2 regions of the Saccharothrix sp. NPDC042600 genome follow, and region 2 is predicted to be linked to the other one. Evidence: riboswitches for the same ligand, from Rfam matches in the RefSeq annotation. Region 2 holds a riboswitch; the other holds the start of a gene.
The links. A riboswitch is a leader RNA that binds a small molecule or an ion and turns the genes downstream of it on or off. The one in region 2 is predicted to bind glycine.

Region 1 (15,458 bases), on a different contig from region 2:
GGTGCAGCACGCCCGCGTACGCCGGGTAGTTCTCCTCGCCGACGTGCTCGCCCATCTCGATGGACGACACCGCGTCGAACGGCTCGCCGGACACCTCCCGGTAGTCCTGGAGCCGCACGGTCACCAGGTCCGCCACACCCTCCGCCGCGATCCGGGACTCGACGAAAGCCTTCTGCTGCGCCGAGATCGTCACGCCCGTCGCCCGGACACCGAAGTGCTTGGCCGCGTGCACGACCATCGAACCCCACCCGCACCCGACGTCGAGCAGCCGCATCCCGGGTCGCAGCCCCAGTTTCCGGCACACCAGGTCGAGTTTCGCGTGCTGCGCCCGGGCGACGGTCATGTCCGGCGACGAGAAGTACGCGCACGAGTAGGCCATGCTCGGGTCCAGCACGAGCTGGTAGAACGCGTTGCTCAGGTCGTAGTGGTGGGCGATGGCGCTGCGGTCGCGGGCTCGGGTGTGCCGGCGGCCGGACAGCCGGGCCTCCTCACCGGGCGGCGCGGGGCGCGGGCCGACGACGCCCAGGCGCACGGCCGCCCGGAAGGCGACCACCAGGTCGGCGGGTTTGGGCTTGCCCACCGCGCCCCGCCGGGCCAACGCCCAGAACCGGGCCAGGCCCTCGGTCAGGTCGCCCTCCACGTCGAGCTCGCCCGCCACGTACGCGCGGGCCAGGCCCAGCTCGTCGGGGTTCCACAACAGGCGGCGCAGGGCGCGGCGGTCGCGGACCACGGCGACCGGTCCGTCCTGCGGGCCGGCGGTGCTGCCGTCCCACGCGCGCAGCCCCACGGGCGGGCTCGCGCCCAGGACGCGTTCGACGACGGTGGCGAGCCGGCCTGCGGTGCTGACGGCCACGGACTCCTCCTCACGGGTCTGGTGCCCGGACGTTCGCGCCGACCCCCTGTCTTGGTTCGCCGCTGAACCGCGGTCGTGACCGGGCCGTAATCGTCGGTGGAGCGACCGACGCCATCGAGGAGGAGTTGAGTGTGATCCGACGAAACCGCATCGCCATCGCCGCAGCGGGTGGCATGGCGGCCGTGCTCGCGCTGGTCATGTGGAGTTCCAACGCCGTCGGCCTGCAAGGGACCAACGTCGCGCAGACCGAGCAGGTGGGCGCCGCCGCGCAGGCCGACTACGGGGACGTCCCACCGGCACCTCCGGCCGCCGCGGAGACCCCCGCCGCGCAGGAGCCCGCCGCCGAGGCGACCGAGGAGACCCCGGCCGGCCAGGCCGCGCCCGCGCCGTCCGGGCCGGGCGTCACGCTGGTGGCCAAGAGCGTGCCGAAGATGGGCGACGTCGTGCAGGACGGCGACGGCCGCACGCTGTACCGGTTCGACAAGGACACGCCGAACCCGCCCAAGTCCAACTGCGAGGGCAAGTGCGCCGAGACCTGGCCGCCGCTGCTGGCCGGCGGCGCGCCCAAGCTGGAGGGCGTGGACCCGGCGCTGGTCGGCACGGTGAAGCGGGCCGACGGGACCGAGCAGGTGACGTTGGCCGGCTGGGCGCTCTACACGTACTCGAAGGACGAGGCGCCGGGCCAGTGGAAGGGCCAGGGCGTGGGCGGCACGTGGTTCGTCGTGCAGCCCGACGGCAAGCGCAACGTGGAGTGCCTGCCGCCCGGTGTGGCGGCGCCCTCCGGAGCCTGAGTCCACCCCCGAAGAACATGACCCCCGGCCTGGGGTTGGGCCGGGGGTCATGTGTCGCCTCGCTCAGCGGGTCGGCGGAACCCTCACAGGTTCGGGTAGAGCGGGTGCTTCGCGGCCAGCACCTCGACGCGCGAGCGCAGCTCGGACAGGTCCGCGGCCGGCTGGAGGGCGGTCGCGATGATGTCGGCCACCTCCGCGAAGTCCGCCGCGCCGAAGCCGCGGGTGGCCAGGGCGGGCGTGCCGATGCGCAGGCCCGAGGTCACCATCGGCGGGCGCGGGTCGTTGGGGACCGCGTTGCGGTTGACCGTGATGCCGACCTCGTGCAGGCGGTCCTCGGCCTGCTTGCCGTCCAGCTCCGAGGCCACCAGGTCCACCAGCACCAGGTGCACGTCCGTGCCGCCGGTGAGCACCTTCACGCCGGCCGCCGCCGCGTCGGGCTGCGACAGCCGCTCGGCGAGGATCTTCGCGCCCTCGACCGTGCGGCGCTGGCGGTCGGCGAACTCCGGCGACGCGGCGTGCTTGAACGCCACCGCCTTGCCCGCGATCACGTGCTCCAGCGGACCGCCCTGCTGGCCGGGGAACACCGCCGAGTTGATCTTCTTCGCGAGGTCCGCCTCGTTGGTCAGGATCACGCCGCCGCGCGGACCGCCGAGGGTCTTGTGCGTGGTCGTGGTGACGACGTGGGCGTGCGGCACCGGGCTCGGGTGCAGGCCCGCCGCCACGAGACCCGCGAAGTGGGCCATGTCCACCATCAGGTACGCGCCCACCGAGTCGGCGATCCGGCGGAACTCCGCGAAGTCCAACTGGCGGGGGTAGGCCGACCAGCCGGCCACGATCAGCTTCGGCTTGTGCTCCTGCGCCAGCGCCTCGACCTCGGCCATGTCCACCCGACCGTCCACATCGGACACGTGGTAGGGCACGACGTTGTAGAGCTTGCCGGAGAAGTTGATCCGCATGCCGTGGGTCAGGTGGCCGCCGTGCGCCAGGTCCAGGCCCAGGATCGTGTCACCGGGCTGGAGCAGCGCGAACATGGCGCACGCGTTGGCCTGCGCGCCCGAGTGCGGCTGCACGTTGGCGAACCCCGCGCCGAACAGCTCCTTGACCCGCGCGATGGCCAGCCGCTCGACCACGTCGACGTTCTCGCACCCGCCGTAGTAGCGGCGGCCCGGGTAGCCCTCGGCGTACTTGTTGGTCAGCACCGAGCCCTGCGCCTGGAGCACCGACACCGGCGTGAAGTTCTCCGACGCGATCATCTCCAGCGTGCCCTGCTGCCGGCGCAGCTCGGCCGCGACCGCCTCGGCGACCTCGGGGTCGAACTCCGCGAGGGAGGTGTTGAAGTGCTCGGACATGGTGGGGTTTCTCCCTACGAGTTGCGCTTGTAGAACGGCAGCGACACGACCTCCACGGGCTCCTGCCGGCCCCGGACGTCGACGGACAGCTTGGTGCCGGGCTCGGCGTGCGCGGGCGGCACGTAGGCCATCGCCACGGAGTAGCCCAGCGTCGGCGACAGCGCGCCACTGGTGACCTCGCCGATCGCGTTGCCCTCGGCGTCCAGCACGGCGTAGCCGTGGCGGGGGGCGCGGCGGGACTCGGTCTTCAGGCCGACCAGCTTGGCCTCGACGCCCGCCTCGGCCACCTTCGCCAGCGGCTCGCGGCCCACGAAGTCGTCCGGCTTGTCCAGCTTGACCACGCGGCCCAGGTTGGCGTGGTAGGGCGTGCGGGACGTGCTCAGCTCGTTGCCGTACAGCGGCATCCCGGCCTCCAGGCGCAGGGTGTCGCGGCAGCCCAGGCCGGCGGGCTTGAGGTCGTGCGGCTCGCCGGCGGCGAGCAGCGCCTGCCACACGTGCGGGGCGTCGGCGGGGTCGAGGAACAGCTCGAAGCCGTCCTCGCCGGTGTAGCCGGTGCGGGCGAGCAGCGCGGGCCGGCCGGCCACCTCGGTCGGGTAGGAGGCGTAGTACTTGACCGTGGCCAGGTCCGTCCCGGTCAGGCCCGCCAGGATGGCGACCGCCTTGGGGCCCTGCACGGCCAGCAGCGCGTAGTCGGTGGACTTGTCCTCGACGGTGGTGTCGAAGCCCTCGGCGCGCTCCCGCAGGGCCGCGAAGACGACGGCGGCGTTGGAGGCGTTGGCGACGACCAGGTACTCCTGGTCACCGGTGCGGTACACGATCAGGTCATCGATCACGCCGCCGTCGGCCTGGCAGATCATGGTGTAGCGGGCGCGGCCCACGCCGATCGCGGACGCGTGGCCGACCAGCGCGTGGTCGAGCGCGGCGCCGGCCTGCGGGCCGGTCAGGACGATCTCGCCCATGTGCGTCAGGTCGAACAGGCCCGCCGACGTGCGCACGGCGTGGTGCTCGGCCAGCTCGCTGTCGTAGCGCAGCGGCATCCGCCAGCCCGCGAAGTCGGTGAACTGGGCGCCCAGCGCCTCGTGCTCGGCGTGCAGCGGCGTCCGGCGGGTTTCCACGGGGTCCTCCCTGATGGCGGGCACGGCAGTGGCGCCGACCGGGTGGGTCGGCCTGCCGCTACGAAGGATGACACGGTCCATCGAGACTCCTCGTCCGAGTGAGCCTCCCCCTCTGTCATGAGCCTGAGAGCTTCGCCGGGACCCCGCACGTCGGCGGGGGCGGCTTGCACCGTGGGCGAGGCGCTGGCGCCTGCTTTCCAGAGTTGCCTTCGTCGGGCGGTAGCTGTGCCTGAGAGATTCCGGGGAGGAGTTGCTCCTTCGGCGCCCCGTAGTGGGTGGGGACTCTCCCGCGCGACATCGACGGCCGTGTTCAGTTGGTACCGCCAGACGCTAGTTGTGCCTGGTCGGCCCGGTCAACACGAACCCGGTCACCACGGGCGCGGCCGACGCTCGCGAGACCGCCGCGGAAGCGGCCCGACCGGAGGTGGCGGCGGCCCGACCGAGGCTCGTGGCGGCCCGACCAGGTGTGGCGGCGACCCGACCTGAGGTGGCGGCCCGCCCGAGGCTCGTAGCGACCCGACCAGGTGTGGCAGCGGCCCGACCGGACGTAGCGGCGGCCGACGCGGAGGTGGCGGCGGCCCGACCCGGGGTGGCGGCCGGCGTGGTCACAGGGCGCGCTCGGCCTTCACGCTTTCGACGACCTTGCGCTCGGCGTAGAACGACACGAACGGGATCGTGCCGGCGAGCAGCACCAGCGCGGTGCCCTTGAGCGACCAGCGGGCCTTGAGGGCCAGGTCCACCGTGATCACCAGGTAGATCGCGTAGAGGAAGCCGTGGACCGGGCCGACGACCTTCATCATGCCGTCCTGGTCGCCGAGGTACTTCACGCCCATCGCGGCCACGAGCAGCAGCAGGCCCACACCGACCACGTAAGCCATGAACCGGAACCGGCCCAACGCACCGCTCATCGCCCTACCGACCGCCTTCGCTCACCGCTGGTCCCGCGCGTGGAGTTCGCGGAGGTAGCGGTTGTAGGCCGCCAGCTCGTCGTCCTCGTCGTCGTGCGCGGGTGTCCTGACGGGGTCCACGGTAACGACCGGCTCCGACGGCGCGGCCACCGGCTCCCCCGCCACCTGCGACGACGTGTCCGCGCCCACAGCGGCGTCCGCCGCGCGCCGCTGGGCGGCGAGCTTGCGCATCCGCCACACCATGAACGCGGGGAACAGGCCGAACAGGGGCCACTGGAAGACGTAACCGAGGTTCTGGAAGGTCCCCCCGGCCTGGGAGAACCGCTCCCACTGCCAGTAGGCGAGACCGCAGCAGACCACCAGCGAGAGCACGCACACGACCGCGATCGCCACACGTTGGGGGGTGATGAGGCCGCTGCGCACGACTCAAGGGTACTTCGGGCCACCGACGGGGCGACCCCCAACCGGGATGGGCTCCCCGCACAGGAGCCCGCCCTCCCGGATCACGCTAGTCCCGACCACGTCGCGCCCTCACCGCGCGACGCCCTTGCGCTGCGCCACGCTCGCGCGTGGCGCGCCCGACATCACGCAACGCCGTCCCGGCGCTGCCGCTGCAGCCTGGCGACGCACCACGCCGCCGCGCTGCCCCGACGCAGGTGCTGGAGCACCGTCATCGGCCCGAGCCGACGTCCCAGGTCGGCGGGCGTGAGCCCGGCGGCCCGGTAGTCGAGGGCGCGCTGGTCCAACGGGCTGATGCCCGCGTCCCACCACGCCTCCGCCTCGGACAGGTCGCCCACGAGCTGCCAGTAGCTCGCTGCCGCGGCCAGCAGGACCTCGGGCACCTCGGGCGCCCGCTTCCGCATCGCCGCGACGTAGGCCGGATCCGCGGACTCGACCTTCACCAGGCCCCGCGGTCCACCGTTCGCCCGCTGCACGGGGATGCCCGGGGCGGACGGCGGGGCCTCGGCCAGCCACTCGTCCTTGATCCGGTTCACCTCGCGCAGCTCGGCGTCGTCCGAGCGCTCGGCCGCCCACTGCCGCAGCAGCTCGTCGACTCCGGAGTCCTCGACCATTCTGCCTCCTCGTCGGTCGAAGATCAGCCAATGCAGCGCACCGTATTAGCGGGTACCGACAACCGCTAGACCCCGGTTTGTCAAAAACCCTGTTACCAGCACGTTATAGCCCTCATTCCACCCAGACGGTCCAACGAGGGAGGCCAACCGTCACGGATGGTGAGCAGACCACCGGGCACCCGCGGCGGGGACTAGTTGAACAGGCTCCGGACGAACGTGATGATCGACTCGGCGCCCTGGCGCAGCCACCCGAGGGCCGTCTTCACCGCCTCGGCGGACTGGTCGGGCTGGGTGATCAGGAGGAACAGCAGCAGCGCGACGGCCGCCAGCGTCACCACCTTCTTGACGTTCACCGGTGTCTCTCCGTCCGTTCACAGGTGCGCGGCGACGGGCCGCGTGCCCGCCGGGTTCGCCCACATGGTCCCTCATTCACCCGGACGATGGGTCCGGAACCCGCCGTGATCCCACGACCGGGCGTAGAAGAGGACGCACTGCCCCGCGTGGGCGGTGACCCGCATCACCCGAACGGCCGATCAAGCGCCCCTCGGCGCCCGCCGATGACCAGGGTGCGGGCCACTCGCCCCCACTCCCCCAGGCACGAGCACCGAGGTTCAGCCACATCGTCGGCAATCTTGAGCACATCACCCACTTGCGCGACACACCCACGGCGTGTCATTAGGCCGAGGTACGGCCGTCCCATTTCCCGGCACCACTCCGGACGATTTGTCGCACCCTTTTCGCATCAACCCACGACACCGGTCCGTCGCAGTTCCGCAATATCCGCTTCACCCAGTCCGAGGAACTCCAGCACCTCGTCCGTGTGATGTCCCGCGGCGGGCGGCGCGGACGGTCCGGCGGCCGGCGTGCGGTCGAAGCGCGGCGCGGGTCCCGGCTGAGCCAGGCCTGCGACCTCGACAAACGTCCCGCGCGCCCGGTTGTGCGGGTGCGCCGGGGCCTCGTCGGGCGCGAGCACGGGCGCCAGGCACGCGTCGGTGCCCTCCGCCAGCGCCGCCCACTCGTCCCTCGTCCGGGTGGCCACCGCCTCGGCGATGCGGGCCCGCAGGGCGGGCCACCGGGCCGGGTCGTGCCGGTTCGGCACGTCGGAGTCCGCCAACCCCAGCAACACCAGCAGATCCGCGTAGAACTTCTCCTCCAGTGCGCCGATGCTGACGAACTTTCCATCCGCTGTGGCATAAACGTCGTAGAACGGCGCGCCGCCGTCGAGCAGGTTCGTGCCCCGCTCGCCGGCCCACGCGCCGGCGGCCTTCATGCCGTGCAGGAACGTCGTCAGCAGCGCCGCGCCGTCCACCATGGCCGCGTCCACGACCTGCCCGCGCCCGGACCGCTCCCGCTCGTACAGGGCCGCGAGGATGCCCAACGCGAGCAGCAGCCCCCCGCCGCCGAAGTCGCCGATGACGTTGAGCGGCACCGTGGGCGGCTGCCCGGCGCGGCCGATCGGCTCCAGCGCGCCCGCGAGCGCGATGTAGTTGATGTCGTGGCCCGCCCGGTCGGCCAGCGGGCCGTCCTGGCCCCAGCCGGTCATCCGGCCGTAGACCAGCCGCTGGTTGCGCGCCAGGCACTGGGCCGGCCCGATGCCCAGCCGCTCGGTCACGCCCGGCCGGAAGCCCTCCACCAGGACGTCGGAGCGCTCCACCAGCTTGAGCACCAGCTCCGCGCCCTCCGGCCGCCGGATGTCCACGCCGATGGACCGCCGACCGCGCCCGAGCACGTCGCCGGGCACCGCCGGCCCGCCGGACACCCGGTCCACCCGGACCACGTCCGCGCCCAGGTCCGCGAGCACCATGCAGCCGAACGGCGCGGGCGCGAGGCCCGCCAGCTCGACGACCTTCAGCCCCGCCAGCGGCCCGCCCACTAGAGGGACCTCGCGATGATTTCCTTCATGATCTCGTTCGTCCCGCCGTAGATCTTCTGCACGCGCGCGTCCGCCCAGGCGCGGGCGATGGGGTACTCGGTCATGTAGCCGTACCCGCCGAAGAGCTGCACGCACTCGTCCACGACCCGGCACAGCCGCTCGGTGGACCACCACTTGGCCATCGCCGCGGTGGGCACGTCCAGCCGGCCCGCGAGGTGCGCCTCGATGCACTCGTCCACGAACGCCCTGGTCACGCGGGCCTCGGTGGCGCACTCGGCGAGGGTGAACCGGGTGTTCTGGAACTTGATCAGCTCCCGGCCGAACGCGGTGCGGTCCTTGACGTACTCGACGGTCAGGTCCACGGCGGCCTCGATGCCCGCGATGGACGCCACCGCGATGATCAGCCGCTCCTGCGGGAGTTGCTGCATGAGCTGGATGAAGCCCTGGCCCTCGGACGAGCCGAGGAGGTTGGCGGCGGGCACGCGGACGTCGTCGAAGAACAGCTCGGCGGTGTCCTGGCCCTTCAGCCCGATCTTGTCCAGCACCCGGCCGCGCCGGAAGCCCGGGGTCGACGCCGTCTCCACGACCAGCAGGGAGATGCCGGTCGCGCCCTGGCCGGGGTCGGTCTTGGCGACCACGACGACCAGGTCGCACTGCGCGCCGTTGGTGATGAAGGTCTTGGAGCCGTTGATGACGTACTCGTCGTCACGCCGGATGGCCCGGGTCTTGATGTTCTGCAGGTCCGAGCCGCCGCCGGGCTCGGTCATCGCGATGGCGCCCACGAACTCGCCGCCGGCGAGCTTGGGCAGCCAGCGCTGCTTCTGCTCTTCGGTGCCGTAGGCGTTGATGTAGTGCGCCACGATGCCGCTGTGCACGCTGTTGCCCCACGCGCTGTCGCCGGCGCGGGCCTGCTCCTCCAGCAGCACCGCCTCGTGCGCGAACGTGCCGCCGCCCCCGCCGTACTCCTCCGGGATGGACAGGCACAGCAGGCCGAGGTCGCCCGCCTTGGTCCAGAAGTCCCGGTCCACCTGCTTCTGGGCGGCCCAGCGCTCGTGGTGGGGGACCGATTCCTTCTCGAAGAACGTCCGGGCGAGCTGCCGCAGCTGGTCCAGGTCGTCCGTCATCCACGGTGAACGGCGAGTAGGCATGTCACCGACGGTCCCACCGCGGGCGGCCACCCGCCATGACCGCCGCACCCACAGTCGCCCCGAGATCGTGAGCGCAATTGTCAGGGTGGTGCGCAACACTGCGGTCATGAAGCTCCGCAGGCTGTCCCCCGGGGACTGGGTCACCTGGCGCGACCTGAGGCTCACCGCGCTGGCCAGCGACCCGCAGGCGTTCGGCTCCACCCTGTCCCGGGAGCAGGGCTACGACGAGGACCGGTGGCGCGAGCTGCTGCACCCGAGGTGGGGGGTGAAGGTCGTGGCCGAGGCTCCGGATCCGGCCGGGCTCGTGGCGGGCGTGCCCCACGAGGACCACGACGATGTGCTGTACCTCTACTCCATGTGGGTGAAACCGTCGTTCCGGAAGAGGGGTGTCGGCGAGGCCCTGGTCCGCGACGTGGTGGCGTGGGCCCGTGAGCACGGGTGGCGGCGGGTGCAGCTGAGGGTGTTCCGCGGCAACCTGGCCGCGCGGCGGCTCTACGAGCGGCTCGGCTTCTCCGGCGAGGACGAGGTCATGCAGCTCGCGGTGAGCTAATAAGTCACTCCGCGCGGTCATGGGCTTGGCCGTCCCCGCTGCCTACCGTGGGAGCATGAGCGAAGCCTTGATCTTCGACGCGGTGCGCACACCGCGTGGCAGGGGAAAGCGTGGTTCGCTGCACAGCGTCAAGCCGATCACCCTCGCCTCCGGGGTGCTCGACGCGCTGGCGCGGCGCAACGACCTGGACACGTCGGTGGTGGACGACGTCGTGCTCGGGGTCGTGTCGCCGGTCGGTGAGCAGGGCTCGGACATCGCCCGGACCGCCGTGCTGGCGGCCGGGTGGGACCTGCGGCCCGCGGGTGTGCAGCTCAACCGCTTCTGCGCGTCCGGCCTGGAGGCGGTGAACCTGGCCGCGGCGAAGGTGGCGTCGGGGTTCGAGGACCTCGTGGTCGCGGGCGGCGTGGAGTCGATGTCGCGGGTGCCGATGGGTTCGGACGGCGGCGCGTGGGCGGCCGACCCGGAGACCAACCTGCGCACCAGCTTCGTGCCTCAGGGCATCAGCGCGGACCTGATCGCGACGCTGGAGGGCTTCAGCCGCGAGGACGTGGACGCGTGGGCGCTGCGCTCCCACCAGCGGGCCACGCTGGCGCGCGACAAGGGCTACTTCGAGAGGTCCCTGGTGCCGGTGGTGGACCAGAACGGCACGGTCGTGCTCGACTTCGACGAGGCGATCCGGCCGGAGACCACGCTGGAGGGCCTGGGCGGGTTGAAGCCGTCCTTCCAGTTCCACGGCGACCTGGGCTTCGACGCCGTGGCCATCGACCGCTACCCGTCCGTCGAGCGCATCCGGCACGTCCACACGCCGGGCAACTCGTCGCAGATCGTGGACGGCGCGGCGGCCATGCTCATCGGCAACGCCCGCATCGGGCAGGACCTCGGCCTGACCCCGCGGGCGCGGATCGTGTCGGTCGCGGTGGTCGGCAGCGAGCCGACGATCATGCTCACCGGCCCGGCCCCGGCGGCGCGCAAGGCGCTGGAGAAGGCGCGGCTGTCGGTGGAGGACATCGACCTGTTCGAGATCAACGAGGCGTTCTCGTCGGTGGTGCTGAAGTTCCAGCGCGAGCTGGACCTGCCCGACGACAAGGTCAACGTCAACGGCGGCGCGATCGCCCTGGGCCACCCGCTGGGCGCGACCGGCTGCATGATCCTGGGCACCCTGCTCGACGAGCTGGAGCGCCGGGACCTGCGCCGGGGCCTGGCCACGCTGTGCGTGGGCGGCGGCATGGGCATCGCGACGATCATCGAGAGGGTCTGATGGCTATCCACTTCGAGCGCGACGACGAGGGCGTCGTCACGCTGACCATGGACATGTCGGGCTCGGCGAACGTGATGAACGCCGAGTACCACGAGGCGATGGGCGAGGCGGTCGCCAAGCTGGAGGCGGTGCGCGACGAGATCACCGGCGTCGTGCTCACCTCCGCCAAGAAGACGTTCTTCGCGGGCGGCGACCTGAACCTGCTGGTGCGGGTCACCCCGGAGAACGCGGCCGAGGCGCTGGGCTTCCTGGAGGACATGAAGGGCCAGCTGCGCCGGCTGGAGAAGCTGGGCAAGCCGGTCGTCGCGGCCATCAACGGCAGCGCGCTGGGCGGCGGCTTCGAGATCGCGCTGGCCTGCCACCACCGGGTCGTGCTGGACGACGACCGGATCAAGCTCGGCCTGCCCGAGGCGACGCTGGGCCTGCTGCCCGGCGGCGGTGGCGTGACGCGGCTGGTGCGCCTGCTGGGCGTGCAGCCCGCGCTGCCGCTGCTGATGGAGGGCAAGCAGCTCCGGCCGCAGCGGGCGTTGCAGGCGGGGATCGTGCACGCGCTGGCGTCGTCGAAGGAAGACCTGATCGCCCAGGCGCGGGCGTGGATCAAGGCCAACCCGGCGCCGGTGCAGCCGTGGGACCAGCCCGGGTACACCGTGCCGGACGTGAAGTTCGGCGACCCCAACGTCTACAGCCTGCTGGCCGCCGCGCCGGCCGTGCTGCGCAAGAAGACCCACGGCGTGTACCCGGCTCCGGAGAAGATCCTGGCGGCGGCCGTCGAGGGCGCGCTGGTGGACTTCGACACGGCGCTGAAGGTCGAGGGCCGGTACTTCGTGGAGCTGGTGACGGGCCAGGTCGCGAAGAACATGATCGGCACGTTCTGGTTCCAGCTCAACGAGATCTCGGCGGGCGGGTCGCGTCCGTCCGGTGTGGACGCCACGAAGGTGACCAAGGTCGGCGTGCAGGGCGCGGGCATGATGGGCGCGGGGATCGCGGAGGTGTCGGCCAAGGCGGGCATCGAGGTGGTGCTCAAGGACGTCACCCTGGAGGCCGCCACGCGCGGCGCGAACGGCAACCCGGGCGTCACGCCGACGGACTCCGACGCCGACCTGGCCGGCTGCGACCTGGTCATCGAGGCGGTGTTCGAGAACCGCGAGCTGAAGAACAAGGTCCTGCCGGCGGCCGAGGCGGCGGCGCTGCCCGACGCGGTGATCGCGTCGAACACGTCCACCCTGCCCATCACCGGCTTGGCCGGGGCCGTGCAGGACCCGACGAAGTTCATCGGCCTGCACTTCTTCTCGCCGGTGCCGAAGATGCGCCTGGTCGAGATCATCGTGGGCGAGCAGACGTCGCCGGAGACGCTGGCGCGCGCGTTCGACTACGTGTTGCAGATCGGCAAGACGCCGATCGTGGTCAACGACAGCCGCGGGTTCTACACGTCGCGGACGTTCGGCACGTACGTGACCGAAGCGGTGTCGATGATCGCGGAGGGCGTGCGGCCGGCGTTGATCGAGAACATCGCGAAGCGCTCGGGCATGGCGGTCGGGCCGCTGGCGGTGTCCGACGAGGTCACCCTGACCCTGCAGCTGAAGATCCGCGACCAGACGCTGGCCGACGACCCGGACATCGCCGGCGCCCTGGGCGACCACCCGGCGTTCAAGGTGTTGGAGGAGCTGGTCGCGGAGGGCCGGACCGGCAAGTCCGGCGGGGCGGGGTTCTACGAGTACCCGACCGACGGCGGCAAGAAGTTCCTGTGGCCGGGCCTGTCGCGCTACGCCCGCGAGGACGCGGGCGTCACCGAACAGGACATCGAGGACCGCCTGCTGTTCATCCAGTCGCTGGAGACCGTGCGGTGCCTGGACGAGGGTGTGCTGAACTCGGTGGCGGACGCGAACGTGGGCAGCGTGTTCGGGTTCGGCTTCGCGCCGTGGAGCGGCGGGACGCTGCAGTTCATCAACTCGTACGGCGTGAGCGAGTTCGTGGAACGCGCGGACTACCTGGCCGACACCTACGGCGAACGCTTCCGCCCGACGGCGTCGCTGCGCGAGAAGGCCGCGAAGAACGAGAAGTTCTGACCTGCTGAGCACGACGACCGCCGCGCCGATGTGGCCCCCCGTCACACCGGCGCGGCGGTCTTCTTCAGCCGCCCAGCGGCAAGCTTTCGCCGATCTTGGGAGCGCCTCAGCGCGACCGCTTGAAATCTCAAGAAGCGGCTTCGTCGTGCCAGATCCACCACTGGTAAGGCGGAGTCTGCGGGTATCCCTCGGGCGAGTCCTCCCAAGTCTCCTGGCGACCCAGAGCCGTGATGTCGAGGTACGCCCAGGTGCCGCCCATGGCCTCATCCCCGCGGTTGTCGAGGAAGTAGGTCCGGTAGACCTTGTCGTCCTGTCGGATGAAGGCGTTCGTGCCGTGCCACTGGTCGACGCCGAAGTCCTGGTCGAAGTCGTCGGTGATGGTGTGCCACGGGATGTGCTCCCAGCCCATCCTCGCCTTGATCCTCGACAGGTCCTCCTGACCCGCACGGGAGGCGAACACGAGGGTCGTGTCCCGCGCGTTGAGGTGCGCCGGGTGGGCCACCTGGTCGGCCACCAGGGAGCAGCCCTTGCAGCCGTGCTCCGGCCAGCCGTGCACGCCCGGGTCCATGAAGGCCCGGTACACGATCAGCTGGCGGCGGCCCTCGAACAGCTCCAGCAAGGACCGGGGACCGGCCGCGGTCTCGAAGCGGTAGGGCTTCGTCACCTCCAGCCACGGCATCCGGCGGCGTTCCGCGGCGAGCGCGTCCTTGGCGCGGGTCAGCTCCTTCTCCTTGACCAGCAAGGCCTCGCGGTGGGCGTCCCACTCCTCGCGGCTGACGATCGGCGGCGTCTTCACCGGGCACCTGCCCGCGGGGGGACGTGGCTCAGCTCGGTCATGTCCGTTCTCCTGGTCCGTGTGGTTGGTCCGTGCGATCGAGGTGCTTCTTCAGGGCTGCCAACGGGCCGTCCCAGTCCCGGGCCAGCGCCGCCAGGAACTGCTGGGCCACCTGCATGGGCGTCGAGTCCAGGCGGTAGCGCACGCGGCGGCGTTCGCCCGGTTCCGCGGTCACCAGACCGGCCTCGGCCAACAGCGCCAGGTGCTTGGCGATCGCCTGCCGCGTGATGGGCAGCCGGTCGGCGAGGTCGGTGGCGGTGGCGGGGCCGCGCGCGGCGAGGGCGGCCAGGATCGACCGCCGGGTCGGGTCGGCCAGGGCGGTGAAGACCCGCTCGGCGACCGTCTCCGCCTCAGACCCGACCGTCCCCGCGTCGGGTCCGGCGGTCTCCTCAGGCCGCATCGAGGACGTCGACCAGCTCGCCCAGCTCGCTGCGCCAACCCTGCGAGTGGGCGTCGTAGGCCTTGCCGTGGCGGTCGTCCGGGAGCTGGGCGAACCCGGACTCCACGACGGTCAGCCGGGTCCCCGGGCCGTGCGGTTCGAGGGTGAACTCGACGTACGTGCGGCGCGGGTCGTCCTCGGGCATGCCGTGCACGCGCCAGGTGAACCCGAACACCGACGGCTCCTCGACGCGCTCGACCCGCATCTCGACGGCGTCGCCGCTCTCCCAGGACATCGTGACCTCACCACCGGGGCGCAGGTCCACCGTCGCCCGGTCGCCGAACCAGGACGCCAGGCCCTCCGCGGTGGTGATGGCCGTCCAGACCCGCTCGGGCGGCTGCGCGACCTCGACGGTGCGCTCGATGCGGTCGGGGAAACCCATGACTGACCTCCACGTGAGTAGCAACCGGATGGTTGCCAAAGTATGGCAACCTTCCGGTTGCGTCAAGCGGGTCAGGCCACCCGACGACCCCACTCCGGCCACGTGAAGGCCACGTCCGCGCGCCGGGTCATCCCGTTCACGGTCACGGCCACCGTCACCCGCGCGGCCCGGAACGCGGTGAACCGGCCGGTCTCGGGGTCCAGCCACGCGGCGTGCCAGGGGCGCAGGCCGGGCGCGGGGCCGACGTGGACGTTCGGCGACGCGGTCCAGTCCGCGCTCACCGGGTAGCGGACCGGCACCTGCCGCGACCCCTGGGTCAGGGTGGCGGCGACGGTCTCCGGCGTGCCGACGACGGCGACGTCCGGCGCGGTCAGGGTCAGGGCGTCCACGTGCGGACGGATCTCGGCGGCGACCCAGTCCTCCCGCCGGTGGTCCACGCCGAGCAGCGTCCAGCCGGAGAACCCGCCCTCCGCCGGGGACTTCCCCGAGTTGCCGTTGATCAGGTACGGCACACCGTCCACTCGGGACGCGTGGAACACGCCGACGTGCGCGCCGATGAACAGCGCGCCCTTGCCGGTCGTGCGGCGGAAGTCGGCCAGCCAGTCCTCGACCAGGTCGGCCTCCATGCGGTCGTTGAGCTGGCTGCCCTTGGTGGGCGTCGGGTCGCGCGGCGGGTGGTGTTCCATGACCACCACGGAGTGGACGTCCTCGTGGTGCCGCAACGCGTCCCGCAGCATCGCGGCCTGGTCGAAACCGCCGCCGCGCACCGTGCCGGTGGACGAGTCCAGCAGCACGAACCGGGTGCCCTTGTGGTCGAA
Region 2 (15,458 bases):
AGGGGCATCCGCCGCGGCGGATGCCCCTTTCCCGTTCAGTACCGCTCAGTCCTCGAAGTCGTCCTCGTCGTCGCGCGCCAGGTAGGTGGCCAGGCGCTCGACCGCCGTCTCGAACTCCGGGTTCGCGTCCACGAAGGCGCGCAGCCGGTCGGCCAGCCAGGCGAGGGTCACTTCTTCCTCGCCCCGCCGGCTCTCCAGCTCCTCGATGCCGCGATCGGTGAAGTACATGCCGGCCTACTCGAACGCCTTCGCGATCAGCTCGCGCTGCTCCACCTCGTGCACCTTGGACGAACCGGCCGACGGCGCGGCCATCGGGCGGCGCGACACGCGCTTGAGGGTGAACCGCGTGGGCAGCAGTTCCGGCAGGGCCAGGCCCAGGAACGGCCACGCGCCCTGGTTCGCCGGCTCCTCCTGGACCCAGCGCAGCTCGGTCGCGTTCGGGTAGCGCTCCAGCGCCTCCGTCAGCTTCCGCGCCGGGACCGGGTAGAGCTGCTCCAGGCGGACCACGGCGGTGTCGGCGCGGCCCAGCTTCTCCTGCTCCGCGGCCAGCTCGTAGTACACCTTGCCGCTGCACAGCAGCACGCGCTTGACCGCCGACGGGTCGCCCGCGCGGGCGTCGTCGATGACCGAGTTGAAGCGGTCCTCGACGAAGTCCTCCACCGGGGACGTCGCGGCCTTCAGGCGCAGCATCGACTTCGGGGTGAACACCACCAGCGGCCGGTTCACGCCGTCGAGGGCGTGGCGGCGCAGCAGGTGGAAGTAGTTCGCCGGGGTCGACGGCACGGCGATGGTCATCGAGCCCTCCGCGCACAGCTGGAGGAAGCGCTCGATGCGGCCGGACGTGTGGTCCGGGCCCTGGCCCTCGTGGCCGTGCGGCAGCAGCAGCACGACGTCCGAGCGCTGGCCCCACTTCGCCTCACCGGACGAGATGAACTCGTCGATGATCGGCTGCGCGCCGTTGACGAAGTCGCCGAACTGCGCCTCCCACAGCACCAGCGCGTCCGGGTTGGCCACCGAGTAGCCGTACTCGAAGCCCAGCGCCGCGAACTCCGACAGCACCGAGTCGTAGACCATGAACTTGCCCTGGTCCTCGGCGAGGTGCTGCAACGGGGTGTACTCGTCGGACTTCTTGCGGTCCACCAGCGTGGCGTGCCGCTGAACGAACGTGCCGCGCCGCGAGTCCTGGCCGGCCAGGCGGACCGTGCGGCCCTCCAGCACCAGCGAGCCGAACGCCAGCAACTCGGCGAACGCCCAGTCGATGCCGCCCTCGCGGGCCATCTTCGCGCGCCGCTCCAGCACCGGCTTCACGCGCGGGTGCGGGGTGAAGCCCTCGGGCAGGTTCACGTGCGCGTCGGCGATCTGCTCGATCGTCTCGCGCGGGATGCCGGTCGGCAGCTTGGTCGGGACCTGCTGCTCGGCCTCCACCGACGGCGACGCCTTGATCGGGTGCTTCTCCAGCTCGCGCACCTCGTTGAAGACGTGCTCCAGCTGCGAGGAGAAGTCCTGGAGGGCCTTCTCGGCCTCCTCCACGGAGATGTCGCCGCGGCCGATCAGCGACTCGGTGTAGATCTTGCGCACCGAGCGCTTGGTGTCGATCACGTCGTACATCGCCGGCTGCGTCATCGAGGGGTCGTCACCCTCGTTGTGGCCGCGGCGGCGGTAGCAGACCATGTCGATCACGACGTCCTTGTTGAACGCCTGCCGGTAGTCCACCGCCAGCTTCGCGACCCAGTAGCACGCCTCCGGGTCGTCGCCGTTCACGTGGAACACCGGCGCGCCGATCATCTTCGCCACGTCGGTCGAGTACTTCGACGAGCGCGAGTGCTCGGGCGCGGTGGTGAAGCCGACCTGGTTGTTCACCACGACGTGCACTGTGCCGCCGGTGCGGTAGCCGCGCACCAGGGCGAGGTTCAGGGTCTCGGCCACGACGCCCTGGCCCGCGAACGCGGCGTCGCCGTGCAGCGCGACCGGCAGCACGGTGAAGCCCTCGCCGCCCTTGTCCAGCATGTCCTGCTTGGCCCGGACGATGCCCTCCAGCACCGGGTCCACGGCCTCCAGGTGCGACGGGTTCGCGGTCAGCGACACCTTGGTCTCGCCGTCGCCGAACATCCGGAAGTACTTGCCCTCGGCGCCCAGGTGGTACTTCACGTCGCCGGAGCCGTGCGCCTGGCCCGGGTCGAGGTTGCCCTCGAACTCGCGGAAGATCTGCGAGATCGGCTTGCCGACGATGTTGGCCAGGACGTTCAGCCGGCCGCGGTGCGGCATGCCGATGACGACCTCGTCCAGCTCGTGCTCGGCGGCCTTGTCCAGGACGGCGTCCAGCAGCGGGATGACCGTCTCGCCGCCTTCCAGCGAGAACCGCTTCTGGCCGACGTACTTGGTCTGGAGGAAGGTCTCGAACGCCTCGGCGGCGTTGAGCTTGGACAGGATGTACTTCTGCACGGTGGCCGGCGGCTTCTCGTGCGGCACCTCGACGCGCTCCTGGATCCAGAGGCGCTCCTCCGGGTCGAGGATGTGCATGTACTCGACGCCGACGGTGCGGCAGTACGAGTTGCGCAGCACGCCCAGGATGTCGCGCAGCTTCATCCGCTCCTGGCCCGCGAACCCGCCGACCGGGAACTCCCGGTCCAGGTCCCACAGGGTCAGGCCGTGCGACAGGACGTCGAGGTCCTGGTGGCTGCGCTGGCGGTAGTTCAGCGGGTCCGTGTCGGCCATCAGGTGGCCGCGGGTGCGGAACGCGTCGATCAGCTCGATCACGCGGGCGGTCTTGTCGACCGCGCCCTCGGGGATGTCGGCGACCCAGCGGATCGGCTCGTAGGGCAGCCGCAGCGACGTGAAGACGTCGTCGTAGAAGCCGTCCTCGCCGAGCAGCAGCTGGTGGATGCGCTTGAGGAACTCGCCGGACTCCGCGCCCTGGATGATGCGGTGGTCGTAGGTCGAGGTCAGCGTGATGATCTTGCTGACGCCCATCTCGACCAGGGCCTGCTCGCTGGTGCCCTGGAAGTGCGCGGGGTACTCCATCGCGCCGACGCCGATGATCGCGCCCTGGCCGGCCGTCAGGCGCGGCACCGAGTGGTTGGTGCCGATCGTGCCCGGGTTGGTCAGCGAGATCGTGGTGCCGGAGAAGTCCTCGGTGGTCAGCGAGCCGGACCGGGCCTTGCGGATCAGGTCCTCGTAGGCCTGCCAGAACTGCGTGAACGTCATGTTCTCGCAGCCCTTGATGGAGGCCACCACGAGCGAGCGGGAGCCGTCCTTGCCGGGCAGGTCGATCGCGAGGCCGAAGTTCACGTGCTCGGGCGTGACCACGAACGGCTTGCCGTCGACCTCGGCGTAGTGCCGGTTCATGTTCGGGTACGCCTGGAGCGCCCGCACCACCGCGTAGCCGATCAGGTGGGTGAAGGAGACCTTCCCACCGCGGGTCCGCTTGAGGTGGTTGTTGATCACGATGCGGTTGTCGGCCAGCAGCTTCGCGGGCACGGCGCGCACGCTCGTCGCGGTCGGGACGGTGAGCGACAGCTCCATGTTCTTCGCGATCGCCGCCGCCGCGCCGCGCAGCTGCTTCTGCTCCGCGCCCGCCGAGGGCTGCACCGGCGTGGCCTTGGCGGCCTGCGCGGGCGCCGGCTTCGCGGGAGCGGCCTGCTGCGGCTTCGCTGCGGGCTTCGCGGGCTGCGGCTTGGTCGCGGTGGCCGTGGGGGCCGCCGTGCCGTTGTCGGTGGCCGCGGTGGTGGTCGTGGACGCCGCCGCCGTGGCCGCGCCGTTGCCCGACCGCTGCGTCGACTTGTAGTCGGCGAAGAAGTCGTGCCAGGCCGGGTCTACGGACGACGGGTCGGCGAGGAACTGCTCGTACATCTCCTCGACCAGCCACTCATTGGGGCCGAACTGTGAAGCAGGACTGCTGCTGGACACGGCTGGCGCTCGCCTCTATCCATCTCGCTCTTGGTAATGACTCACTCATGGTCAGGCTAGTCCCCCGTCTGGTGCAGTTCATACACAGGAGGGGCCGGGCAAGGAGTGCTCGATCACAGGATCGATCCCGAGGTGGGTCACGTTATGGGTGCTTGAGCTGTTCTTGATGTATCAGCCCAGGTCCGTCTCGTTCGGTGTGCCCTTGTGAGGTGCCGTGGCGTTGAGGATGCACCACCCGTCCGGCGCATCGCGCGGTGACGTGGTGAGCGCCACGGTCTCCCTGGTCGGCACCGGACCCTCGCGTCCTGTTCGGGTGGCGCGACGGGTCTGACCTGGTTGTTCAACGAGATGGTTGACAACGGTGTGGTGTGGTCGTACGGTTTGTTCAACCGAGAGGTTGAGTAAGGAGAACGGCAGTGGAGGACCGGCTTTCGCGGGTGTTCGCGGCTCTGGCGGACCCCATTCGGCGCGACATGGTCGCCCGGCTCGCGGTGGCGGACGCGACCGTGAACGAGCTGGCCGAGCCCTACGCCGTGACCGTGCAGGCGGTGTCCAAGCACCTCAAGGTGCTGGAGGACGCCGGACTGGTCAGTCGGAGTCGGCAGGCCCAGCGGAGGCCCGTGCACCTGGAAGCGGAGGTGTTCGACCTGATGACCAAGTGGATCGAGCGCTACCGGCGGGAGGCCGAGCAGCGCTACCAGCGGCTCGACGCCGTCCTCGCCGAGCTGGCGGCGGACGAGCCGGACACCCGGACCCGGAAGGAAGACGCGTCATGAGCACCACCACGCACCACGAGACCACCATCGCGGCCCACCCCGAGCTGCCCACCATCGAGATCGTGCGCGAGTTCGACGCGCCGCCCGCGGCGGTGTTCCGGGCGCACGTCGAGCCGGAGCTGGTCCAGCGCTGGCTGGGCCCGCGGGGGCTGGAGATGGAGATCGTCACCTGGGACGCCCGCACCGGCGGCGAGTACCGCTACGTGCACCGCGACCAGCAGGGCGAGTACCGGTTCTACGGGTCGTTCCACGAGATCCGGCCGGGGGAGCGGATCGTGCAGACGTTCACCTGGGAGGGCTACCCGGACGGGGTGAGCCTGGAGACGCTGACCCTGGAAGACCTCGGCGACGGCCGCACCCGGCTGCGCGGGGTGAGCGTCTTCGAGAGCACGGAGGCCCGCGACATGGCGGTGTCCAGCGGCATGGAGACCGGCGTCGTCGAGGGCTACGAGCGGCTCGACGAGCTGCTGGCCGCCGACCGGAAGTGACCACGACCAACCCGCCCGGACGCCCACGGCGCGCCGGGCGCGTTGGCGTGTGGACTCAGGCTGTCGCCGCCGGTTGTCGCGTGGCTGTGCTGTGGGACCACAGGCGGGCGTAGTGGCCGCCGGCGGCCAGCAGCTCCTCGTGGGTCCCCACCTCGGCGATCCGGCCCTCGGACAGCACCACGATCCGGTCCGCCCGCGCGGCCGTCGCCAGGCGGTGGGCCACCACGAAGGTCGTCCGCGAGCCCGCCAGGTGGTCGCCGGCCGCCAGGACCGCCGATTCCGTCGACGGGTCCAGCGCCGCGGTCGCCTCGTCGAGCAGGAGCAGGGACGGCTGGACCAGCTCGGCCCTGGCCAGGGCGATCAACTGCCGCTGCCCGGCCGACAGGTTCTGGCCGCGTTCGCCCACCTGCTGGTGGAACGCCGAAGGCAGCGACGCGACCGTGTGCAGCGCACCGACCGACCGCACCGCCCGCTCGACCTCCGCCCGCGACGCCCCCGGCCGGCCGTACGCCACGTTCTCCGCCACGTCCCCGCCGAACAGGTGCGCCTCCTGCGGCACGACGCCCAGGTGCCGCCGGAACTCGCCCAGGTCGTACCGGCGGACGTCCACGCCGTCCACCAGCACCTGCCCGTCGGTCACGTCGTAGAACCGGGCCACCAGCTTCACCAGCGTCGACTTGCCCGCGCCCGTCTCACCCACCAGCGCCACCGTCTCGCCGGGGGCCACCCGCAGCGACACGCGGTCCAGCGCCGGGCGGGACGTGCCGGGGTAGGCGAACGTCACGTCGCGGAGTTCGACCTCGCCGCGCAGCCGCGGCACCGCGACCGGCTCCGGCGCGGGCGGCACGCTGGTCGGGGTACGGAGGAGGTCGCCGATCCGGCTCAGGCCCACCCGCGCCTGCTGGTACCCGTCGAACACGCCCGACAACTGGTACAGCGGCGCGAAGAACAACCCCAGGTACAGCACGAACGCCAGCAGCACGCCCGGCGACAGCGTCCCCTCGGCCACCCGGTACGCGCCGACCACCAGGATCGCCGCCTGCGCCACCCCCGACAGCAGGGCCAGGAACGGGAAGTACGTCGCGATGTACCGCTGCGCCCGGATCCGGGACCGCCGGTAGGCGTCGCTGCGCTCCGCGAACGCCTCCGCCGACCTCGCCTCCCGCGTGTACGCCTGCGACACCCGCAGCCCGGTCACGTTCTCCTGCAGGTCCGCGTTCACCGCGCTGATCCGCTCCCGCGCCTGCGCGTACGCCCGCGACGACAGCCGCTGGAAGATCACCGTCGCCACCGCCAGCACCGGCAGCACGGCCAGCGCCACCAGCGCCAGCGACGGGTCGGTCACCACCAGCGCCACGGCGATGCCCACCACGGTCAGCACGCTGATCACGAACGTGGTCAACCCGGTCTGCAGGAAGCTCGACAGCGCGTCCACGTCCGTGGTCATCCGGGTCATGATCCGACCGGCCATCTCGCGCTCGTAGTAGTCCAGCCCCAACCGCTGGAGGTGCGCGTAGCTGCGCACCCGCAGCAGGTACAGCAGCCGCTCGCCGACCCGCGACGTGACCACCGTGCCCGCCGCCGACGACACCCACCCCAGCGCGACCAGCACCAGCCCGATCCCCGCCGCGAGCCACAGCCACCCGGCGTCGTGCCCCAGCACGCCCCGGTCCACGCCCAGCCGCACCAGGTTCGGCAGCAGGACCGCCAGCGCCGAGTCGACCACCAGCAACCCGCCCACGCCGACCATCGCCCAGCGCACCGGCCGCAGCAGCGTGCGCAGCCGGAACCCAGGGTCGGGCGCACGGGGGTCCTCGCCGTGCAGCACCGGCCGCTCCGGTGCCGGCGGCAGCGCGTGCACCCGCTCCATCAGCTCCGGGGTGGGCGGTGTGCCGCCGAGCAGCGCGGACGTGCCGCCGCCGCCGCGCGGGCCCTTGGGCACCCGGGCGGCGCCCGCCGCGCGGTTCGCCGCCCGCACGGCCAGCTCGTCCTCGTCCGACGACGGCCACAGCTCCGGGGTCACCCCGTCCGGGCCCGGTTCCAGCGCCACGTCCGCGCGCGGGTCCACCTGCTCGATCGCCTCGCCCGGACCCGCCAGCAGCTCCCGGTACAGCGGGCACCGCTCGTGCAGCTCGTCGTGGGTGCCCACGTCGACCACCCGGCCCGCGTCCAGCACGGCGATCCGGTCGGCCAGCGCCAGCGACGACCGCCGGTGCGCGATCACGATCGTCGTCCGCGTCGCCGTGACCTGCGCCAACGTGTGGTGGATCGCCGCCTCGGTGGCCGCGTCCACCGCCGACGTCGCGTCGTCGAGCACCAGCACCCGCGGGTCGGACAGCAGCGCCCGGGCCAGCGCCACCCGCTGCCGCTGCCCGCCCGACAGCGTGAGCCCGCGCTCGCCGACCACCGTGTCGTACCCGTCGGGCAGCGCCGAGATGAACCCGTGCGCCTCGGCCGCCCGCGCCGCCGCCTCCACCTGCTCGTTGGACGCGTCCGGCAGCCCGTAGGCGATGTTGGCCCGCACGGTGTCGGAGAACAGGAACGCCTCCTCGAACACCACCCCCACCGCGCGCCGCAACGACTCCAGCCGCAGCTCCCGCACGTCCACCCCGCCGACCCGGATCGCGCCCGCGTGCACGTCGTAGAACCGGGGCAGCAGCAGCGACACCGTCGACTTGCCCGACCCCGCCGTGCCCACCACGGCCAGCGTCTCGCCCGGCGCGACCTTGAGCGACACGTCCGACAGCACCGGCTCGCGGCGCGTGTACCCGAAGGTCACCTGGTCCAGCTCCACCGACACCGCGCCGGCCGGCACCTCCGCCGACCCGTCCACCACGTCGGGCTGCGAGTCGATCAGCTCGTACACCCGCTCCACGCCCGCCCGCGCCAACTGCGCCGTGACCATCAGGCTCGACAGCAGCCGCGTCGGCCCGACCAGGTTCGCCACGTAGGTCGCGAACGCCAGGAACGTGCCCAGCGACACGTCACCGCGCAGCGCCAGCCACCCGCCCAGCGCCAGCACCGCGACCTGCCCCACGAACGGCAGCGCCGTCAGCGTCGCGGTGGGCCGGGACGTGAGCCGCGCGGCCCGCATCCGCTCGGCGAACAGGACCCGCGCCCGCTCCTCCAGCCGCGCGACCTCGCGCTCCTCCTGCCCGAACCCCTTGACCACCCGCACGCCGGTGACGGTCTCCTCGACGTGCTGCGCCACGTCCGCCGCCCGTTGCTGCGCCGACCACGTGGCCGGGAACAGCGTGAGCCGGCTGCGCCCCGCCACCAGCGCGACGGCGGGCACCACGACCAGCGCGATCAGCGTGAGCAGGGGTGACAGCCAGAACATCGCCACCAGCGCCGCGAGGGCGAACACGACCGTGCCGAACGCCAGCGGCGTCATCGACAGCAGGCTGTTGACCAGCTGGAGGTCGGTGATCGACCGCGACACCACCTGCCCGGTGCGCAACGCGTCCTGCTTGGGCCCGTCGAGCCGCTGCACGGCGTGGAACACGGCCTGCCGCAGGTCGTGCTGCACGTCCACGGCCAGCCGCCCGCCCAGGAACCGCCGCACGAACGCCGTGCCGAACGTCAGCAGCTCCAGGCCGACGAGCACGGTGGCGAGCACCGCCAACCGGTCGGTGCGGCCCGCCATCGCGTCGTCCACCGCGAGCTTGATCAGCAGCGGGCCGACGGCCTGCAGGCCCACCCCGACGACGGCGGCCAGCACCGACCACACCACGAGCGCCCGGTGCTTCCAGCAGGCGGTGGCGAGGCGGCGGATCCAGCCCTGGCGAGTAGTCACGCCACCAACCCTAGGTCGGCCCCGCGAGGCCGCGTCGGCCCATCGCGCCGCGTTTCTCCCCCCAGGGTCGGCCCCGCGAGGCCGCGTCGGCCTGTCACGCCACCAACCCGAGGTCGGCCCCGCGAGGCCGCGGCGCGATGGGCCGACTTCCAGGCGGCCTCGCCCGCCGCGACGGAGTCGCGGCAATTCAACACAACCATGAGCCGTTCAAGATCACCGGATCAGGTGATGTCCTTGCGCTGAGTAGCCGCCCAGCCGCCCAGGAAGAAGATCGCCGTCCACGCCAGGAAGATCAACCCGCTCAGCCACCAGTCGAACGCGCCCAACGCGCCCGCGAACGCCCGGATCACGTCCACCAGGTCCTCGGGCACCACGCCCGCCGTCGAGAGGAACAGCGACGACGCCACCGAGCCGGTCAACCCGTTCACCGCGCCGTTGGGCAGGAAGCCGATGACCTCCGGCAGACCCTGGATGCCCAGCACGAACTGGATGCCGTTCTCGACGATCAGCATGTAGAGCAGCAGCACCACGGTGGTGCCGACGACGCTGGTCAGCAGCGCCCCGACGCCCACGCCGAACATCGTCATCAGGATCGACGACAGCACGCCCACGCCCGCCAGCGCGAGCCACCCGGCCGCGTCCGGCAGCGTGTTCGCGTCCGAGGTGATCGCGATGCCGATGCTCACCGACGCCACGATCGCGATGCCGTAGATCGCGCCCCACAGGACGTAGACCACCAGCTTCGCGCTCAGCGCCGACACCCGGTTGGGCGCGGTCAGGAACGTCGTGGTGATCGTCTTGCGGTTGATCTCGTTCGCGATCGCCAGGCCGCCGAAGATCATCGGGAAGATGGTCGCCACGTTGATGCTGCGGGCCATCCCGAACAGCGACACCTTCCACTGCGACGGGTCGATGCCGATGATCGTGGTCAGCTCCTCGGCGTCGGAGGAGTTGATGGTGTCCATCAGGCCCTTGCCGATGAGCCCCGTGACCAGCGCCCAGCCCAGGGCGATCAGCACGGTCGGGATCATCAGCCCCCACCACAGGTTGGTGGTGGTCGTCTTGCGGAACTCCGACTTGATCAGGTTGCCCAGCATCACGCACCGCCCCCGAGTCCGCCCTGGCCCTGACCCTGCTGGTAGGGGTTCTGCTGCTGGTACGGGTTGGGTTGCTGCGGGTACCCCGGCGGTGGTGTCGGCGGTTGCTGGTAACCGGGTGGGAGCTGCTGCTGGTAGCCCTGCGGCGGGGTCTGGTAGCCCGGCTGCTGGTAGCCCGCCGGCGGCGCGTAGTAGCCGCTGCCCTGCGGCTGCCCCGCGTACTGGTTCGGGCCCGACGCCGCGTACTGGCCGTTGGTGAGCCGGAAGAACAGCTGCTCCAGGTCGGCCTTCTCCTCCTGGATGCCGTAGATCGACACGCCCGCCTTCAACGCGAGGTCGGCGACCTGCTTGCTCTCCACGCCGGTCACCGCGATCCGGCCGTCCGGCAGCTGCTCCAGCGCCGTCACGCCGTCCGCTTGCAGCGCCGCGACCAGCGCGCCCGTGTCGGACGGCTGCACCAGCACCCGGCTCTGCTGCGAGTCGCGCAGGTTGGCCAGCGGCCCGTAGTACATGGTCTGGCCGCGCGAGATGATCACCACCTGGTCCACGGTCTGCTCGACCTCGGCGAGCAGGTGGCTGGAGATCAGCACGGTCCGCCCGCTGCGCGCGAAGGACTGGAGGAAGGACCGCAGCCACGCGATGCCCTCCGGGTCCAGGCCGTTCGCGGGCTCGTCGAGGACCAGCACCTGCGGGTCGCCCAGCAACGCGGTGGCCAGCGCCAGCCGCTGCTTCATGCCCAGCGAGAAGCCGCCCGCCTTGCGGTCGGCCGCCTGGCCCAGGCCGACCAGGCCCAGGACCTGGTCGGCCCGCTGGTCCGGCACGCCGATCGCCGACGCGTACACCCGCAGGTGGTTGCGGGCCGTGCGCTTGGGGTGGAAGCCCTGCGCCTCCAGCACCGCGCCCACCACCCGCGCCGGGTTGCCGAGCTGGTGGAACGGCCGGCCGTTGATCAGGCCGTGGCCCGCGGTCGGGGTCACCAGGCCGAGCAACATCCGCAGCGTGGTCGTCTTGCCCGCGCCGTTCGGTCCGAGGAAGCCGGTCACGGACCCCGGTTCCACCGTGAAGCTGAGATTCTGCACCGCTGCGACCGGACCGAACTGCTTGGTCAAGCCCTGCACCACGATGCGGCCACTGCCGTCGTGCACGCGTCCCTCCTGGATAGCGCCTGTGCGCGCCATCCTGCCTTAGGAGGGTCAGTCGGGGAGGGCATGTCGCGGTTTCGACACCACGACCGGGATCTCGGTGGTCGGCTCGCTGTCCTGGCGACCGGTGTCGTGCCGGAACGGGTTGCGCAGCGGTTTGCGCCGCTCGCGGTGCGGCAGGCCCTCGCCGATGAGGTGCTGGTGGGCCATGTTCCACACCTGGCACGGCCACTTCCGGTGCCGCAGCACGCCGGGGCAGGCGCGGCAGCGGCCGTCGGAATCGGGCTGGTGCACGGTCAGCAGCAGCCGCCAGCAGTCCGCCAGCCGGTTGATCTCGGCCCGCGCCAGCGGCACCAGGGCCTCGGCGGCGCCCCGCTCGACGACCTCGTCCAACTGGGCCAGCCGGCGCAGCACCGCGGCGCGCAACGTCTCGTCCACCCCGCTCACATCCTGTCGGCGGCCTGGTCCAGCAGGCGGTGCAGCCTGCGGGTCTGGGTGACCGACATCACAGCCGACTCGCCCGGCGGCGCGACCAGCAGGACCCGGTCGTCCTCGACCAGCACGGTCATGGACCGGTCCCGGCCGAAGGGGTCGTGGCAGTCGATCCAGCCCTGTGGTTCAGCCATGTGCGCTCCGATCGGAGGTGTGGCAGGCGGCGGCGGCGACGCCACGCGAGCGGACGACCCCGCTGCGTGACGGCGAAGGGGTTCCGCTGTGAGCATCGGCCGACCGGGCGTCGTGACTTACCCGTTACCCGCCGAATTCACTCGATTGCTTGAGGGAGGACACAGAACGTGTCCTGTTGGGTCAAGAATTGCGCGCAGATGGCTGGGGTGGCTGGGCACGGCCCGCCGGACCCCGCTAAGATTGGTGCTGCGCGACCCGCTCCCAGTGACCCCCAGGCTGGTTGAGCGGGTCGCGTTTTACGTGGCGAAGACGCGAGAAGGGGCGCCCACCGTGCTGGTGGACGCCCCTTCTTCGTGGATGGCGTTCTCAGACTTCGAACGCCGTGTAGGTCAGGTCGTGGGCCTGCGCGACCGGCTCGTTCGTCAGCAGGCCGTCGTGGACGTTCAGGCCCAGGGCCAGGGACTTGTCCGCGCGCAGCGCCGCCTGCCAGCCCTTGTCGGCCAGGGCCACCGCGTAGGGCAGGGTCACGTTGGTCAGCGCGTACGTCGAGGTCCGCGGCACCGCGCCCGGCATGTTCGCCACGCAGTAGAAGACCGACTCGTGCACCTGGTAGGTCGGGTCGGCGTGGGTGGTCGGGCGGGAGTCGGCGAAGCAGCCGCCCTGGTCGATCGCGATGTCCACCAGCACCGAGCCGGGCTTCATCTGCGCCACCAGCTCGTTGGACACCAGCTTCGGGGCCTTCGCGCCCGGCACCAGCACCGCGCCGATGACCAGGTCGGCCTCGCGCACGGCCTGCTCGACCGAGTAGCGGTTGGACGTGACGGTGCGCAGCTGCCCGCGGTAGAGGGCGTCGATGTGGCGCAGCCGGTCCACGTTGGTGTCGAGGATCTCCACGTCCGCGCCCATGCCCACGGCGATCGTGGCCGCGTTCAGGCCCGCCACGCCGCCGCCGATGACGACCACGCGCGCCGGGTGCACGCCGGGCACGCCACCGGGCAGCACGCCCCGGCCGCCGGACGGCTTCATCAGCGAGAACGCGCCCACCTGCGGCGCGAGCCGACCCGCCACCTCGGACATCGGGGCCAGCAGCGGCAGCGCGCCGTTCGCCGTCTGCACGGTCTCGTAGGCGATCGCGGTCGTGCCGGACGCGATCAGCGCCTCGGTCAACGGCCGGTCCGCCGCCAGGTGCAGGTAGGTGAACAGGGTCTGGCCCTTGCGCAGCAGCGGGTACTCCCGCTCGATCGGCTCCTTGACCTTGAGCACCAGGTCGCCCTCGGCCCACACGTCCTCGGCGGTGGCCAGGACCTTCGCGCCGGCGGCGAGGTACTCCTCGTCGGTGATGGCGGACCCGAGCCCCGCGCCCGCCTCGACGAACACGTCGTGGCCGCGCAGGGTCAGCTCGTGGGCGCCGGCGGGGGTCAGCGCGACGCGGTACTCGTGGTTCTTGATCTCGCGGGGTACTGAGATCCGCACGGTGGGGCTCCTTCAGCCGTTGTTACGCCAAAGGTCCGGTACTCCGAATCCACTGTCATCGTGCGAGCGGCACTAACCGGCAGGGGTGGGTTTGTGTCGAGTGAACAAGACTGGACGCTCGTTGACACCCGTCACGCCGACGACTTAGCGTGCTCGCGACCGCCCAACTGAACATCGGCCGCGGCGCCCTCCCGGCGCCGGAACCCGAGCGGGAGAGTCCCCGGCACGTCCGGGGCGCCGAAGGAGCAAGTACCCCGCACACTCTCAGGCAACGAGAACCGCTCGGGCGAGGCGACTCTGGAAAGCGTGCTCACGCGCGCACCCACGGTGCAAGCTGTGCCCGATCGACGGTTCCACCGTCGCGACGCCGCACAGCGAAGCTCTCAGGTCCCAGGACAGAGTGGGGATCCGACCGACCGTGGCTTCAGGAGCGCTGACATGACTTTTCCGGAGAACCTGCTCTACACCGCCGAGCACGAGTGGGTCGACTGGGCGCCGGGTACCCAGGACCCCGTGGCGGTCGGCATCACGTCCTACGCGGCGGAGTCCCTGGGCGACATCGTGTTCGTCCAGTTGCCGAACGTCGGCGAGCGCGTGAAGTCCGGCGACGTCTGCGGCGAGCTGGAGTCGACCAAGTCCGTGAGCGACCTGTACGCGCCGGTCAGCGGCGAGGTCGTGGAGGTCAACCAGGCCGCCGCCGACGACCCGTCGCTGATCAACAACGACCCGTACGGCGCGGGCTGGCTGTTCAAGGTGCGCGTCGAGGACGCGACGGGCCTGCTCACCGCCGGCAAGTACGCGGAACTGACCGGGGACTGACCCGCCGTGGCGATCAGCGTCTTCGACCTGTTTTCCGTCGGCATCGGGCCGTCCAGCTCCCACACGGTCGGCCCGATGCGCGCCGCGACGATGTTCGTGGCGCGCCTGGGGCACCGGCTGACGTCCGTGGACCGGGTGCACGTCCAGCTGTTCGGCTCGCTGGGCGCCACCGGGCACGGGCACGGCAGCCCCAAGGCCGTGCTGCTGGGCCTGGAGGGCCACAAGCCCGAGGAAGTGGACCCGACGGCCGCCGAAGGGCGCGTGGCCGAGATCCGCGCGTCCCGCCGGCTGCTCCTGGGCGGGGTGCGCGACATCCCGTTCGTCGAGGACACCGACCTGGTGATGCACCGGCGCAAGTCGCTGCCGTTGCACCCCAACGGGATGAGCTTCACGGCGTACTCCGGGGACGAGGTCCTGGACGAGGCCGTGTACTACTCCGTGGGCGGCGGTTTCGTGGTGGACGAGCACGCCACCGGCACCGACCGCATCAAGGCCGACGAGACCGAACTGGCCCACCCGTTCAAGACCGGCGACGAACTGCTGGCCCGGACGCGGGAGACGGGCCTGTCCATCTCCGAGGTCATGCTGGCCAACGAGCTGTCGTGGCGCACGGAGGAGGAGGTCCGCTCGGGCCTGCTCCACATCTGGGGCGTCATGCAGGAGTGCGTCGAACGGGGCTGCACGGAGACCGGCGTGCTGCCGGGCGGCTTGAAGGTGCGCCGGCGCGCGGCCGAGATGCGCCAGCGCCTGGCGGCCGAGCACTACGCCACCGACCCGTTGCGGGTGATGGACTGGGTGACCTTGTTCGCCCTGGCGGTGAACGAGGAGAACGCGGCCGGCGGCCGGGTGGTCACCGCGCCGACCAACGGCGCGGCCGGCATCGTGCCGGCGGTGCTGCACTACTACACCCGGTTCGTGCCGGGTGCGTCCGACGACGGCGTGGTGCGGTTCCTGCTGACGGCCGGTGCGGTCGGCGTGTTGTTCAAGGAGAACGCGTCGATCAGCGGCGCCGAGGTCGGCTGCCAGGGCGAGGTCGGCTCGGCGTGCTCCATGGCGGCGGGCGGACTGGCCGAGGTGCTCGGCGGGACGCCGGAGCAGGTGGAGAACGCGGCCGAGATCGCGATGGAGCACAACCTGGGCCTGACCTGCGACCCGATCGGCGGTCTGGTGCAGATCCCGTGCATCGAACGCAACGCGCTGGCGTCGATCAAGGCCATCACGGCGGCCCGGATGGCACTGCGCGGAGACGGCTCGCACTTCGTGTCGTTGGACAAGGTGATCAAGACGATGCGCGAAACCGGCAAGGACATGAAGGTCAAGTACAAGGAGACGGC

Region 1: another riboswitch for glycine. It lies ahead of gcvT (glycine cleavage system aminomethyltransferase GcvT); the one in region 2 lies ahead of gcvH (glycine cleavage system protein GcvH).

Annotation. Positions count from the first base shown of each region.
Region 1 is NZ_JBEZBW010000108.1:3,869-19,326, forward strand. It holds gene AB0A74_RS36455 (cyclopropane-fatty-acyl-phospholipid synthase family protein) at 1-853, opposite strand, end outside; gene AB0A74_RS36460 (hypothetical protein) at 985-1,644, shown strand; gene glyA (serine hydroxymethyltransferase) at 1,728-2,993, opposite strand; gene gcvT (glycine cleavage system aminomethyltransferase GcvT) at 3,008-4,108, opposite strand; glycine riboswitch at 4,211-4,315, opposite strand; glycine riboswitch at 4,316-4,408, opposite strand; gene AB0A74_RS36475 (DUF3817 domain-containing protein) at 4,714-5,016, opposite strand; gene AB0A74_RS36480 (hypothetical protein) at 5,038-5,439, opposite strand; gene AB0A74_RS36485 (helix-turn-helix transcriptional regulator) at 5,601-6,089, opposite strand; gene AB0A74_RS36490 (hypothetical protein) at 6,281-6,442, opposite strand; gene AB0A74_RS36495 (CaiB/BaiF CoA-transferase family protein) at 6,832-7,962, opposite strand; gene AB0A74_RS36500 (acyl-CoA dehydrogenase family protein) at 7,962-9,110, opposite strand; gene AB0A74_RS36505 (GNAT family N-acetyltransferase) at 9,217-9,660, shown strand; gene AB0A74_RS36510 (acetyl-CoA C-acetyltransferase) at 9,716-10,918, shown strand; gene AB0A74_RS36515 (3-hydroxyacyl-CoA dehydrogenase NAD-binding domain-containing protein) at 10,918-12,984, shown strand; gene AB0A74_RS36520 (DUF899 domain-containing protein) at 13,112-13,780, opposite strand; gene AB0A74_RS36525 (metalloregulator ArsR/SmtB family transcription factor) at 13,818-14,219, opposite strand; gene AB0A74_RS36530 (SRPBCC domain-containing protein) at 14,209-14,640, opposite strand; gene AB0A74_RS36535 (phosphodiester glycosidase family protein) at 14,712-15,458, opposite strand, start outside.
Region 2 is NZ_JBEZBW010000039.1:189-15,646, reverse strand. It holds gene AB0A74_RS22785 (DUF6104 family protein) at 46-228, opposite strand; gene AB0A74_RS22780 (multifunctional oxoglutarate decarboxylase/oxoglutarate dehydrogenase thiamine pyrophosphate-binding subunit/dihydrolipoyllysine-residue succinyltransferase subunit) at 235-3,906, opposite strand; gene AB0A74_RS22775 (metalloregulator ArsR/SmtB family transcription factor) at 4,323-4,682, shown strand; gene AB0A74_RS22770 (SRPBCC family protein) at 4,679-5,170, shown strand; gene AB0A74_RS22765 (ABC transporter ATP-binding protein) at 5,226-8,966, opposite strand; gene AB0A74_RS22760 (hypothetical protein) at 9,188-10,063, opposite strand; gene AB0A74_RS22755 (ABC transporter ATP-binding protein) at 10,063-11,208, opposite strand; gene AB0A74_RS22750 (hypothetical protein) at 11,257-11,643, opposite strand; gene AB0A74_RS22745 (hypothetical protein) at 11,649-11,831, opposite strand; gene ald (alanine dehydrogenase) at 12,199-13,305, opposite strand; glycine riboswitch at 13,505-13,596, shown strand; gene gcvH (glycine cleavage system protein GcvH) at 13,744-14,124, shown strand; gene AB0A74_RS22730 (L-serine ammonia-lyase) at 14,131-15,458, shown strand, end outside.